3 regions of the Synechococcus sp. CBW1006 genome follow, and region 3 is predicted to be linked to each of the others. Evidence: predicted binding sites of a transcription regulator. Region 3 holds the regulator's gene; each other region holds the start of a gene.
What was found. The regulator NtcA, encoded in region 3, controls nitrogen genes in cyanobacteria. The targets are predictions, from matches to a motif close to GTANCNNNNGNTAC.

Region 1 (3,786 bases), 400 kb from region 3:
GAGCCGGACAGGTGCTGCCGCTGCTCCTGGCGGGCACCGCCGCGGCCAGCCTGCCGGGCCTGCTGCGGCTGCGGCGCATCGGTCAGTGGATTCCGACGATCAGCGGCGTGCTGCTGATCACCATCGGCGGTCTCACCCTGCTGAACCACCTCTGATGACCAGCAGCTCCGCCACCTCCTCGGGTCCGACCCGAACCCTGCAACGCCTGATCGCTGCACTGGCCGATCTGCGGCTGGCGATCGCCCTGCTGGTGGTGATCGCCATCGCCAGCGGCATCGGCACCGCCATCCCACAACAGGAAAGCGCCGAGCTGTATCACCGGATCTACGACAACCAGCCCTGGCTGGGGCTGCTGGACGGCGACGGCGTCCTGCGCCTGCAGCTCGATCACGTGTATTCCAGCAGCTGGTTCCTCGCCTTGCTGGCCTGGCTGGGCCTGGCCCTTCTGTTGTGCAGCTGGCGGCGCCAATGGCCGGCCCTGCAGGCGGCCCTGCGCTGGATCGATTACCGCTCGCCCCGGCAGCTGAGCAAGCTCAGCCTGGCGGAAACCGTGAGCCTGGCCCAGCCGCAGCAAGGCCTTGATCGCCTGGCCGATCTACTTGCCCAGCAAGGCTGGCAACTGCAACGTCATCCAGACCGCCTGGCGGCCCGCAAGGGGATCCTGGGACGGATCGGCCCCCTTCTGGTGCATGCGGGCATGGTGGTGCTGATGGTGGGCGCCGCCTGGGGCTCCCTGGGGGGGCACCGGCAGGAACAGTTCCTCGCACCGGGAAGGGAACTGGAACTGCTCGACAGCCGAGGCCGCAGCCAGCTCACCCTCGCCCTGGATCGCTTCGCGATCGAGCGCGATCCAGCCGGCCGCCCGGAGCAGTTCCGCTCTCAACTGCGCCTGCTCAACCCCGCCGATCCAACCACCGGCGAGCCCAGTGTCAAGAAGGCCGAGATCAGCGTCAACCATCCGCTGCGCTACCGCGGCATCACCCTGTATCAGGCCGACTGGGCCCTGGCCGCCATCACCGTGCAGCTAGGCCGCAGCCCTCTGCTGCAACTGCCGCTGCAGAGCTTCCCGCAACTGGGTGAACAGATCTGGGGCCTGGTGCTGCCCACCCGTCCGGATGGATCAGAGCCGGTGCTGCTCAGCCTCAGCAGCGAGGACGGACCGGTGCAGGTGTTCGGGCCCGACGGCCAGAGCCTGGCCCAGCTGGTGCCCGGTGGCCCCGCTCAGGAGGTGAAGGGACTGCCGGTCCGCGTGGTCAGCGTGTTGCCGGCCAGCGGCATCCTTCTGAAACGAGACCCTGGTGTGCCGCTCGTCTACACGGGCTTCGCCATTGCCCTGGCCGGCGGCGCTGCCAGCCTGATCGCCACCCGGCAGCTTTGGGCCATCGCGGAATCCTCAGAATCGGCAGACAGCATCGAAAGCTCAAACGGGCTCAGCAGCGACCGTCCAGGCCGTCTGCACGTGGCCGGACTTTGCAACCGAAACCTCACGGCCTTCTCTCAGGAGCTGCCGTCCCTGCTGGCCCAGCTGGACCTGGAGAGGTCCACCGGCGCTCAGCAGGCCTGACGGGTGCCATGGGACACCCGCACCACGGTGTGGACATTGCCTCGGGGGTTGAAATCGGCCAGGAGCTCCATCCAGACCGGCTCGGCCGCAGCCACAAGGTCGTCGAGGATGCGGTTGGCCACCTCCTCGTGGGAAATGGCGCGATCGCGGTAAGCGTTCACGTAGAGCTTCAGGGCCTTGAGTTCCAACACCCGGGGGCCGGGCTGGTAGAGCAACCGCAGCACGGCGAAATCGGGATAACCGGAAAAGGGGCAAGTGCAGGTGAACTCCGGCAGCTCGATCGAGACCTCATAGGCCCGCCCCGGGCGAGGATTTTCAAAGCAGATCAGCTCAGCCTCGGCAATCGCCCGCTCGCCGTAGCGAGGGGTACGTGTCTGATTTTCAGGGGAGGGGGTTGCGGCACTGCCGGCAGCAGAGCCACTGGCGATCGCATTGGACGAGGCGGCGGTCACGGGGCTCAGGCGGAGAAAGACAGACTCCTTCACTGGGCCTGTCAGGGGTTTCGGATGATACCGATGCGACCCGCCCGGTCGCGACCCGCCCGAGGCCACGCCCCAGGTCACGCCCGTAGCCGTTGCTACGACGAACCCACCAAAGCTCGGGTCTGATGGACAGGTTTCCTCCTCTCCGGGGCCTTTCCTGAGAGACTTCAAACAGCCCCAAGCAGCTTCCATGAAAAAAGTCGAGGCCATCATTCGTCCCTTCAAGCTTGAGGACGTCAAGATCGCCCTGGTCAATGCCGGCATCGTCGGCATGACGGTGAGTGAAGTCAGGGGTTTCGGCCGGCAGAAGGGTCAGGTGGAGCGTTACCGCGGCTCTGAGTTCACAGTGGAGTTTCTGCAGAAGCTCAAACTTGAAATCGTGGTGGATGACGGCCAGGTGGACACCGTGGTGACGGCGATCCAGGATGCGGCTCGTACCGGCGAGATCGGCGACGGCAAGATCTTCGTGAGCACGATCGATTCTGTGATCCGCATCCGCACCGGCGAGCGGGACAGCGGCGCCATCTGATCCCCTGGGACCAGCACAGCCGCTGGGCAACAAGCTCAAGTCAGCCCTTCAGCCATCTGAAGGGCTTTTTCGTTTTCTTTCCTCGCGAGAGTTCCAGCCTCTGCGGGGATCCGACCGCATCCCATCGTGGCGGATTCATCGGACGCGCCAAATGGCTTCGGTCCGCCAGGAGACCTTCATCCGCACCGGCCAAGGCAAGGCTCCTTGAGGTTTCGGACCCCTCCTTCAGGTTGTGGAGAGAGTGGCTGACACCACCTGCTCCAAGGCCGTTCGACGCTCCTGCTCGGTGCCCGCCAGCAGAGCTGCGGGATCAGAGCTCCCGCCATTGGCCACAGGGGCTCCGCACAGCCATAACAAATATTCATGATTACCAGCCGGTCCGGTGATCGGCGAAGCCACCAAGCCAAGAGGACGCAGGCCCTCCCGAGCAGCCGCGGTGATCACCCGATCAATGGCGTCGGCATGGGCTAAGGCATCACGCACCACCCCACCCTTGCCAACCCGTTCACGGCCAACCTCAAATTGCGGTTTGACGAGCACCACAAGTTCAGACGTGGGGCTCAGGAGACGACCCAATGCCGGCAACACCAGCGAAAGCGAGATGAAGGAGACATCCGCCACCGCCAGATCCGGCCAGGGATCCTCTGGTGCATACAGCTGCTCGGGATGGAGGTGGCGCAGATTGGTGCGCTCCTTGAGCACCACCCTTGGATCTGTGCGCAGGCTCCAAGCCGTCTGGCCATAGCCAACGTCCACGCCGTACACCCGTGCGGCTCCGTGCTGGAGAAGGCAATCGGTAAATCCACCGGTGGAGATGCCCCCATCAAGACAGACACGCCCAGCCACACGGATCGGGAAGTTTTCCAGGGCAGCCGCGAGCTTCTCGCCGCCACGGGACACATAGCGTGGAGGCTGCTCCACTTCCAGAGCGCGATCCAGTGCAACCGGCAGACCAGGCTTGTCCAGGATCTGGCCACCGCTGCGAACCCGTCCGGCACGAATAAGCTGCTGCGCCTGCTGGCGTGTAGCAGCAAGGCCCCGTTGGACAAGCTCCTGATCCAGCCTCTGCTTACCTGCCATGGATCGCGACCAATTTCGATAACGCCAGGCAGCTTCGTTGGAGGAATACGCCCTCTTCAAGCATACGACCTCAACTGCTTGACACACTCAAAGACCGGCACGACAATCCGTCCCATTTCAATAGCGCACCC
Region 2 (3,786 bases), 650 kb from region 3:
GATCCCCACTGGCGTCGATCAGGGGCAGCCAGGGTTCAGCGCTGCCGGGCGGGCAGTCGAGCGCCATGGCTTCACTCACCTCCACGAAACGGGAGATGTTTTCGGCCCGCTCCACATAGCGGTTGATCCAGTAGAGCGATTCAGCGACGCGGCTCAGCATGCGCCCACCTCCTCGGCCTGGCGTTCGTCCACGATCCAGGTGTCCTTGCAGCCGCCCCCCTGGGAGGAGTTCACCACCAGGGAACCCCGCCGCAGGGCCACGCGGGTCAGCCCTCCCGGGCTGACCCAGGCCCCCTTGCCGCGCAGCACGTAGGGCCGCAGGTCGACATGGCAGGGGAAGAGTTCACCATCGCTGAGGGAGGGAACGGTGGAGAGGTCCAGGGTGGGCTGGGCAATGTAATTGCGGGGATTGGCCTTGATCTTGTCGGCGAACTCGCTGATTTCAGCGGCGCTGGCGTGGGGGCCGATCAGCATGCCGTAACCACCGGCCTCGGCCACGGCCTTGACCACCAGTTCGCCGAGATGTTCCAGCACGTAGGCCTGATCCTCGTCGCGGGAGCAGAGATAGGTGGGCACGTTCTCGATGATCGGCTCCTCGTGGAGGTAGTAGCGGATCATCTCCGGCACATAGGCATAGATCAGCTTGTCGTCGGCCACGCCGGTGCCGGGGGCGTTGGCGATCGCGACGCGGCCGGCGCGGTACGCGGCCATCAGGCCGCGTACCCCCAGCATGGAGTCGCTGCGGAACACCGCCGGATCGAGGAAGTCGTCGTCAATGCGGCGATAGATCACATCCACCGCCTCGAGGCCGCTGGTGCTGCGCATCCAGACCCGATCGTCCTGGCAGATCAGATCGCGCCCCTCGACCAGCTGAATGCCCATCTGCTGGGCGAGATAGCTGTGCTCGAAATAGGCACTGTTGAACACACCCGGTGTCAGCAGCACCACCTTCGGCGTTTCGGTCCAGGGAGCGAGTTCCCGCAGGGTCTGCAGCAGGTGAGAGGGGTAATCGTCGATCGGCTGGACGGTGCGGCCCTGGAAGAGGCTGGGGAACATGCGTTTCATCACGCGCCGGTTCTCCAGGAAGTAGGCCACCCCGGAGGGGCAGCGGAGGTTGTCCTCCAGCACGCGCCAGGTGCCTTTGCCATCGCGCACCAGATCCAGGCCGGAAATGTGGCACCAGCGGCCCAGCGGCAGCTGGAATCCCTGCATCTGGGGGCGCCAGCCCTGGGAGCTCTCGACGTCGGAGCGGGGGATGACGCCGTCGTTGAGGATGTTCTGATCGCCGTAGACATCGGCCAGGAAGTGGTCGATCGCTTCGAGGCGCTGGATCAGTCCGAGTTCCAGCCGCTGCCATTCCCCGACAGCGATCAGCCGTGGCAGCGGATCGAAGGGCAGGATCCGCTCGACGCCACGGTTGCCGGAATCATTGAGGCGGAAGGTCGCCCCGAGACGTTTGAGCAGCATGCCGGCGGCGGCATGGTTGCGGTTGAGTTCCTCCAGCCCCAGATTGCCGAGCGAGGAGAGCAGGGGCCGCAGGGCCGCCCGGGGTTCATCGGTGGAACTGAAGTACTCGTCGTAGCCGCGGTTGGGTTTGTACGCGGTAAACATGTCCCGGCTCCGGCTGACCTTGGCGGATCATGCTGAGCGTCGGGGGCACCTCTGGGTATGAATAGCTACGGAATGGCTGCTTGGCGTCAGGAGCTTCAAGTCCTCTTCCGCTGCTTTCCTGGCCAGGGGTCCGTGCCGAACAGCGCAGATGCCTCAATCAGCCTAATCGCGCCGGAGGTCGGCTCCGTTCTGTGGGTGCCGGTCTTGGCTGAGCAGCTCTGTGTGTCGGCAGGCGTGCACGACGGCGACGGGGCTCGGATGTCATCTCTGGCGGGTTGATCGGTGACTGCTGGGACCGTGTCCGAAGACGGTGCTGCGGGGGAAGCCCGTGCTGGTAAGGCCTGAGCTGGCAGGTGGGGATGCTTTGGCCTGAAGCGTTCTGGGGCTGGTTGCACGGAGTCGTGGCGCAGGCAGCCGGATCCGTTGTGACGGTGACAGGTTGTTCCGAGAATCCGCGCCTAGTGTGGTAGTTGAGATTGGGATATGAGAGTTGACTTTCTGCAGGGGATAAGCCTGCACTGACCGGGTTGTCCAGTCGATGCATCCGCTGAGAGGCGGTTGCCTGCCTGGCAACGCCGCTCCGACCCGAGACCTTGCCGCGCAACCTGGCCCAGCTCGTTCCGTGCCCCCTTTCCATGACCTCCCAGGGCCATTACCTCCCCTTCAGTGATTCCGATCCCGGCCTGGCCACTGAAGGGCTGGAGTATCCGGGCAGTTTCTTTGCCGGCACGACCCTGCAGCCGTCCATTGGCCCCAGCGACGATCAGGACTCCCGCCGACATCTGCGCAATCCAGTGGAGGCCTGCCGCCCGATTGCCGTGCAGGTGCTGGATGATCTCGGCCAACCTGCCTCTGCCTGGTATCTCGCCGACATCCTTGATGTGAGCGTGGGCGGCTTCTGTCTGCTGATCACGGAAGACCAGCCCATGCCCCTGGCCCAGCGCCTGCGGATACGACTGGATGTGCGGCCCCATCCCTCCTTCGGCGTGGACGTGATGCCGGCCGTGCTGCGCTGGTTCGTACGCTCCGGCTTTGTGGTCACCCTCGGCGTGGGCTTTGAGAAGCCCCTCGACTCGCTGCCCCTTCTGCTGCCCTGCCGCCGGTCCACCAAGCGTCAAATCACTGCTTGACCAGCTTGTGCAGGTTGACCAGCTTGTGCAGGCTCCTTACCCGGCAAACATCACAGTAAGAAGTAGCGCTGCGCCATCGGCAGCACCTCGGCGGGCTCGCAGGTGAGCAGCTCGCCGTCGGCGTAGACCTCGTAGGTCTGGGGGTCGACCTCCATTTTGGGTAGGGCCGTGTTGTTGCGCATTGCCCCCTTGTCGATGCCGCCGCGGGTGTTCACCACGGGAACGCAGGGCCGGCTCAGCCCCAGGCGCCGCGGCAGGTCGTCGTCCAGGGCGGCCTGGCTCACGAAGGTGAGGCAGCTGGGGGCCAGGGCCCTGCCGTAGGCGGCGAACATCGGCCTGCCGTGCACCGGGCCCGGGGTGGGGATGGAGGCGTTGGCATCGCCCATCTGGGCCCAGACGATCGAGCCGCCCTTGATCACCAGTTCCGGCTTGACGCCGAAGAAGCCCGGTTTCCACAGCACCAGATCGGCCAGCTTGCCCACCTCCACCGAACCGATCTGGCTGTCGAGGCCGTGGGCGATGGCCGGGTTGATCGTCACCTTGGCGATATAGCGCTTCAGTCGGCAGTTGTCGTTGCGGCCGCCGCCGGGGCCCGCCGCATCGTCCGGCAGGGAGCCGCGCTGGACTTTCATCTTGTGGGCGGTCTGGAAGGTGCGGATGATCACCTCCCCCACCCGCCCCATGGCCTGGGAGTCGCTGGCGATGATGCTGAAGGCGCCGAGATCGTGGAGGATGTCTTCGGCGGCGATCGTCTCGCGGCGGATGCGCGACTCGGCGAAGGCCACGTCTTCCGGGATGCGCGGATCAAGGTGGTGGCACACCATCAGCATGTCGAGGTGCTCCTCCAGGGTGTTGCGCGTGTAGGGGCGGGTTGGATTGGTGGAGCTGGGCAGCACGTTGGCTTCGCCGCAGATGCGGATGATGTCCGGCGCGTGGCCGCCGCCGGCCCCCTCGGTGTGGAAGGTGTGGATGGTGCGGCCGCCGATGGCGCGAATCGTGTCTTCCACGAAGCCGGCTTCGTTGAGGGTGTCGGTGTGGATGCAGA
Region 3 (3,786 bases):
TGTTGCAGCCGCTTCTCCGCTTCATCCCGCTGGGCCTGGGCCCGTTTTCGCTCCCCTTCCACCCGCTTGGTGGCCGCCTGGGCTCGGCGGCTGGCCTGCTGGGCGGTGGCGCTGGCGGCCTGGGCACCGACCAGGTCGCGGCGGCTGCGTGCCAGATCGTCGCGGCTCTGCTGCAGCCTCTGCTCCAGCTGGTCCAGTTCGAACAGGCCCACCCGCAACCTTTGGCTCACCAGAAGCATCAGGCCCAGGGACATGGCACTGATCAGCGATCCGGTGAGCACCGTGATCAGCACGGCGGTGCGGCGCGGTCGCAGGTTGAACAGGCTGAGGCGCGCCTTGCCCACGCGGCTGCCGAGCCGATCACCGAGGGTGGAGAGCACGCCGCCCAGCACCAGCAGGACCAGGATCAACAACCAACCCGTCATCGCTGCCTCACCACGCCGTCGTTCCGCTGTCAGCCTTCGGATCCGGGGGATCCGAAGGCTGCATCCTGCAGCACAGACCCCGTCGTCCGACACGGTGCGGACAGTCTGGGGAGGCGTCCCGCCGGGTCTGATCCTTGGCCTGTTCCGGTGTCTGTGGTCCGGTCGGTGCTTCTGGGTCGTTTAATGTCTGGCCCGCCCGGCTTGCACCGCGATGGTTCCGGACTTCATGGTGATCGGGGCCCAGCGTTCCGGCACCACCTGGCTGCACAGGGTTCTCAGCCAGCATCCGGATCTGTGGCTCACGCCGGTCAAGGAGCTCCACTACTTTGACAAGCCCCAGATCCGCTTCGGCGTGTTCGACGCCGATGAGCGGCGACGCGCCAGGTTCTGGGACCTGAAGCGTTTCGCCCGCGATCCCCGCTGGTTCGGCCGCTACTGGTTCCTGCCGCGCAGTGATGCCTGGTATTGCCGCCTGTTTGGTCAGGGACGTCGCCAGGGCAAGCGGGTCGGCGAGATCACCCCCGCCTACGCCACCCTGGAGCGGCCGGTGTGGGAGCGGATGCAGCGTCTGGCACCGGAGCTGAGGCTGGTGTTCGTGATGCGCGATCCCGTGCTGAGGGTCTGGTCGGCGATCCGCAACCGGGTCCGCAAGGGCCAGTTCGACGGTGAGGCCGACATTGCCGCTCTGCTGGAGCAGGCCCGCATGCCCGGCGCCGTGAGCCGTTCCAACTACCTCCGCACCATCGAGACCGTCGAGGCGGTGTTCCAGCCCGCTCAGTTGCACTGCTGCTTTTTCGAACAGCTCATCAGTGATCCTGCAGCCTTCGCCGACGACCTGTTCGACTTTCTGGCCGCGCCCCCTTTGAACGAGCGACTGCGTCTGCCGCCGGCCGTCAACGTGGCCGCCGGCGGCCGGGAACCCCCCTTGGGCTTTCAGCGGGAGATGGCGCGCGACTATCTACCGATGGTGGAGCGTCTGGCAGAGCGTTTCGGTGCGGTGCCGCGGGGCTGGCTGGATCGCTACCGCAATCTGCTCAGCTGACCTGGTTGGAGTGGAGGCGGTCAGCTGAAGCGTTTGGCCAGGGCGATCGGGTCGAAGACCGTGATCTTCTTGCGATCCACCTGCACCAGCCCGTCGTTGCGCAGGTCGCCCAGCAGCCTCGTGATCGTCACCCGGGTGGAGCCGATCGCCTCGGCGATCGCCTGGTGGGAGAGGCGCAGGTCGATCGTGATCCCCTCCTGACTGGGCACACCGAAATCGCGGCAGAGCACAAGCAGAAAGCTCACCAGCCGGGAGGACATGTCCCGGTGGGTGAGGGTTTCGATCATGGTTTCGGTCTGCAGGATGCGGGAGGACAAGCCCTGCAGCAGCAATAGCCCGACGCTGGCATCGCGCTCAATGGCCTGGCGGACCGAGGTGGCGGGAGCGGTCACCATCTCCACGCGGGTGAAGGCGATGGCGTGATAAAAGCGATCGGATCGCTGCCCGGTGAGCAGCGACAGCACACCGAACAGACTGTTTTCCCGCAGCAGTGCCACGGTGATTTCTTCACCGGATTCGTAGACCCGCGATAACCGCACGGCGCCGCGACGCAGCAGATAGACCCGTTCGGCCGGATCTCCGGGAAAGAAAATGGTTTTGCCACGCTCCACGGTCTCGACGCTGCTGCCGCCGAGACCGCGCATCACTTCGAGAAGGGTGGCTCCGGCTCCGCCGGACACACCCGACCCGGTGCCAGCGGAGCCGCTGGGGGGAGGGGGGGCGTAACGGCTGAAGCCGCGAGTAGCGCCGACCATGACGGCGGGGCAGGAACTGGGAAGCTACGGAGCGACCCTGCTCTTTCTTGTAGCAACCAACACGGTTGCTGTCAGGGCCTCCGCTTCCGCTCCCGCTCGCCAGCCCCTGGCGCTCTGGGCCTGTGCGGCTGTTGACGCCTGTCGCAGCCTGTGCCGCCGTTTCTGCGAAACCGTCTGTTCCCACCAGGGATGGTGTGTGTGGCTTGTCCAGGGCGCAGATGCCGCTACATTCAGGTTTCAGCGCAGCGTCCGATCCCATCGCTTCGGTCCCTGTCCAGGTCGGCCGGAATGATCCGCTCGCCCGGCCCCATCGCCCTCCGGGATGTCCATGACCGCCAGTCTTGCCAGCCCCCAGGGCAGCCATCGCCCCTCCCAGCGGGGTGACATCTCTGTTCGGGGTCAGCGGCTGGAGGCCCGGCCTGAGCAGCGAACTGACCCTGTCCGCCCAGCGACTCGCGCTGTAGTGCCCCTTCGGCCCGTGCCTCAGGCCGAAGGGCTGCTTCAGGTGCACACAGCCCCTTTCCGCGGCAGCTTCGGCGCCGTGTTCAGCCAGGCCCTGCGCACGGCGGGTCTGGGCAGTCGCGTCCTGGTGAGTCAGTTTCTCAAAGGTGGCGTGGATCAGGGGCTGGGCCGCAGTCTCTGGCTTTGCGGCCGCCTGCAGTGGCTGCGGCCGGCGGTGCCCGCCTGCCTTGCGGCTCCCCTGCAGGCTGAAGCCGAGCAGGACCCTGCCCTGGCGGCTGTCCGGGAGGTGTGGGATTTCAGCCGCCAGCAGCTGCTGGCGGGCGCCGTGGATCTGATGGTGCTTGATGAACTGGGGCTGGCGATCGAGCTGGGTTATCTGTCTCTTCTGGATGTCACCGAGGTGCTGGAACAGCGGCCGGCTCAGCTGGATGTCATCCTGACGGGCCCGGCGATGCCCGCCGCTCTGATGGCCATGGCCGATCAGGTCACCCAACTGCGCCGCGGCTGATGCTCAAGAACGACCGCTGGATCAAGGAGCGGGCCGATGCCGGCATGATCCAGCCCTTTGAGGGCCATCTGGTGAGGCATCTCGAACCCGAGACCTCCAGCGCGCCGGTGCTCAGCTTTGGTTGTTCCTCCTATGGCTACGACCTGCGTCTGTCGTCGCAGGAGTTTCTGATCTTTCGCCATGTCCCCGGCACGGTAATGAACCCGAAGCGGTTCAATCCAGCCAATCTGGAGCCGGCCCCCCTGCATGAGGACATCGATGGCGCCTTTTTCATTCTGCCGGCCCATTCCTATGGCCTTGGCGTTGCGATGGAGAAGCTGAGGGTGCCGCCCAACATCACGGTAATTTGCCTGGGAAAGAGCACTTACGCCCGGCTTGGCATCATCGTCAACACCACACCCGCTGAAGCGGGGTGGGAGGGCCATCTCACGCTTGAATTCAGCAATTCTTCCGGCGCAGATTGCCGCATCTATGCCAACGAAGGTATCTGTCAACTGCTGTTTTTCGAAGGCGATCCCTGCGACACCACCTACCAGGATCGTGCCGGAAAGTATCAGGATCAGCCCGAGCGGGTCACCCTGGCCAGGGTCTGAA

Region 1: the regulator NtcA is predicted to act here: its motif matches at 2,132-2,145, upstream of H8F26_RS00985 (P-II family nitrogen regulator).
Region 2: the regulator NtcA is predicted to act here: its motif matches at 1,667-1,680, upstream of H8F26_RS05890 (circularly permuted type 2 ATP-grasp protein).

Annotation. Positions count from the first base shown of each region.
Region 1 is NZ_CP060396.1:190,282-194,067, forward strand. Features, by position in the region: gene H8F26_RS00970 (cytochrome c biogenesis CcdA family protein) at 1-155, shown strand, start outside; gene H8F26_RS00975 (cytochrome c biogenesis protein ResB) at 155-1,564, shown strand; gene queF (preQ(1) synthase) at 1,552-1,992, opposite strand; gene H8F26_RS00985 (P-II family nitrogen regulator) at 2,237-2,575, shown strand; gene H8F26_RS00990 (TlyA family RNA methyltransferase) at 2,801-3,655, opposite strand.
Region 2 is NZ_CP060396.1:1,231,872-1,235,657, forward strand. Features, by position in the region: gene H8F26_RS05885 (alpha-E domain-containing protein) at 1-160, opposite strand, end outside; gene H8F26_RS05890 (circularly permuted type 2 ATP-grasp protein) at 154-1,611, opposite strand; gene H8F26_RS05895 (PilZ domain-containing protein) at 2,247-2,741, shown strand; gene ureC (urease subunit alpha) at 2,792-3,786, opposite strand, start outside.
Region 3 is NZ_CP060396.1:586,533-590,318, reverse strand. Features, by position in the region: gene H8F26_RS02810 (DUF3084 domain-containing protein) at 1-425, opposite strand, end outside; gene H8F26_RS02805 (sulfotransferase) at 637-1,467, shown strand; gene ntcA (global nitrogen regulator NtcA) at 1,488-2,222, opposite strand; gene H8F26_RS02795 (cob(I)yrinic acid a,c-diamide adenosyltransferase) at 2,551-3,192, shown strand; gene dcd (dCTP deaminase) at 3,192-3,785, shown strand.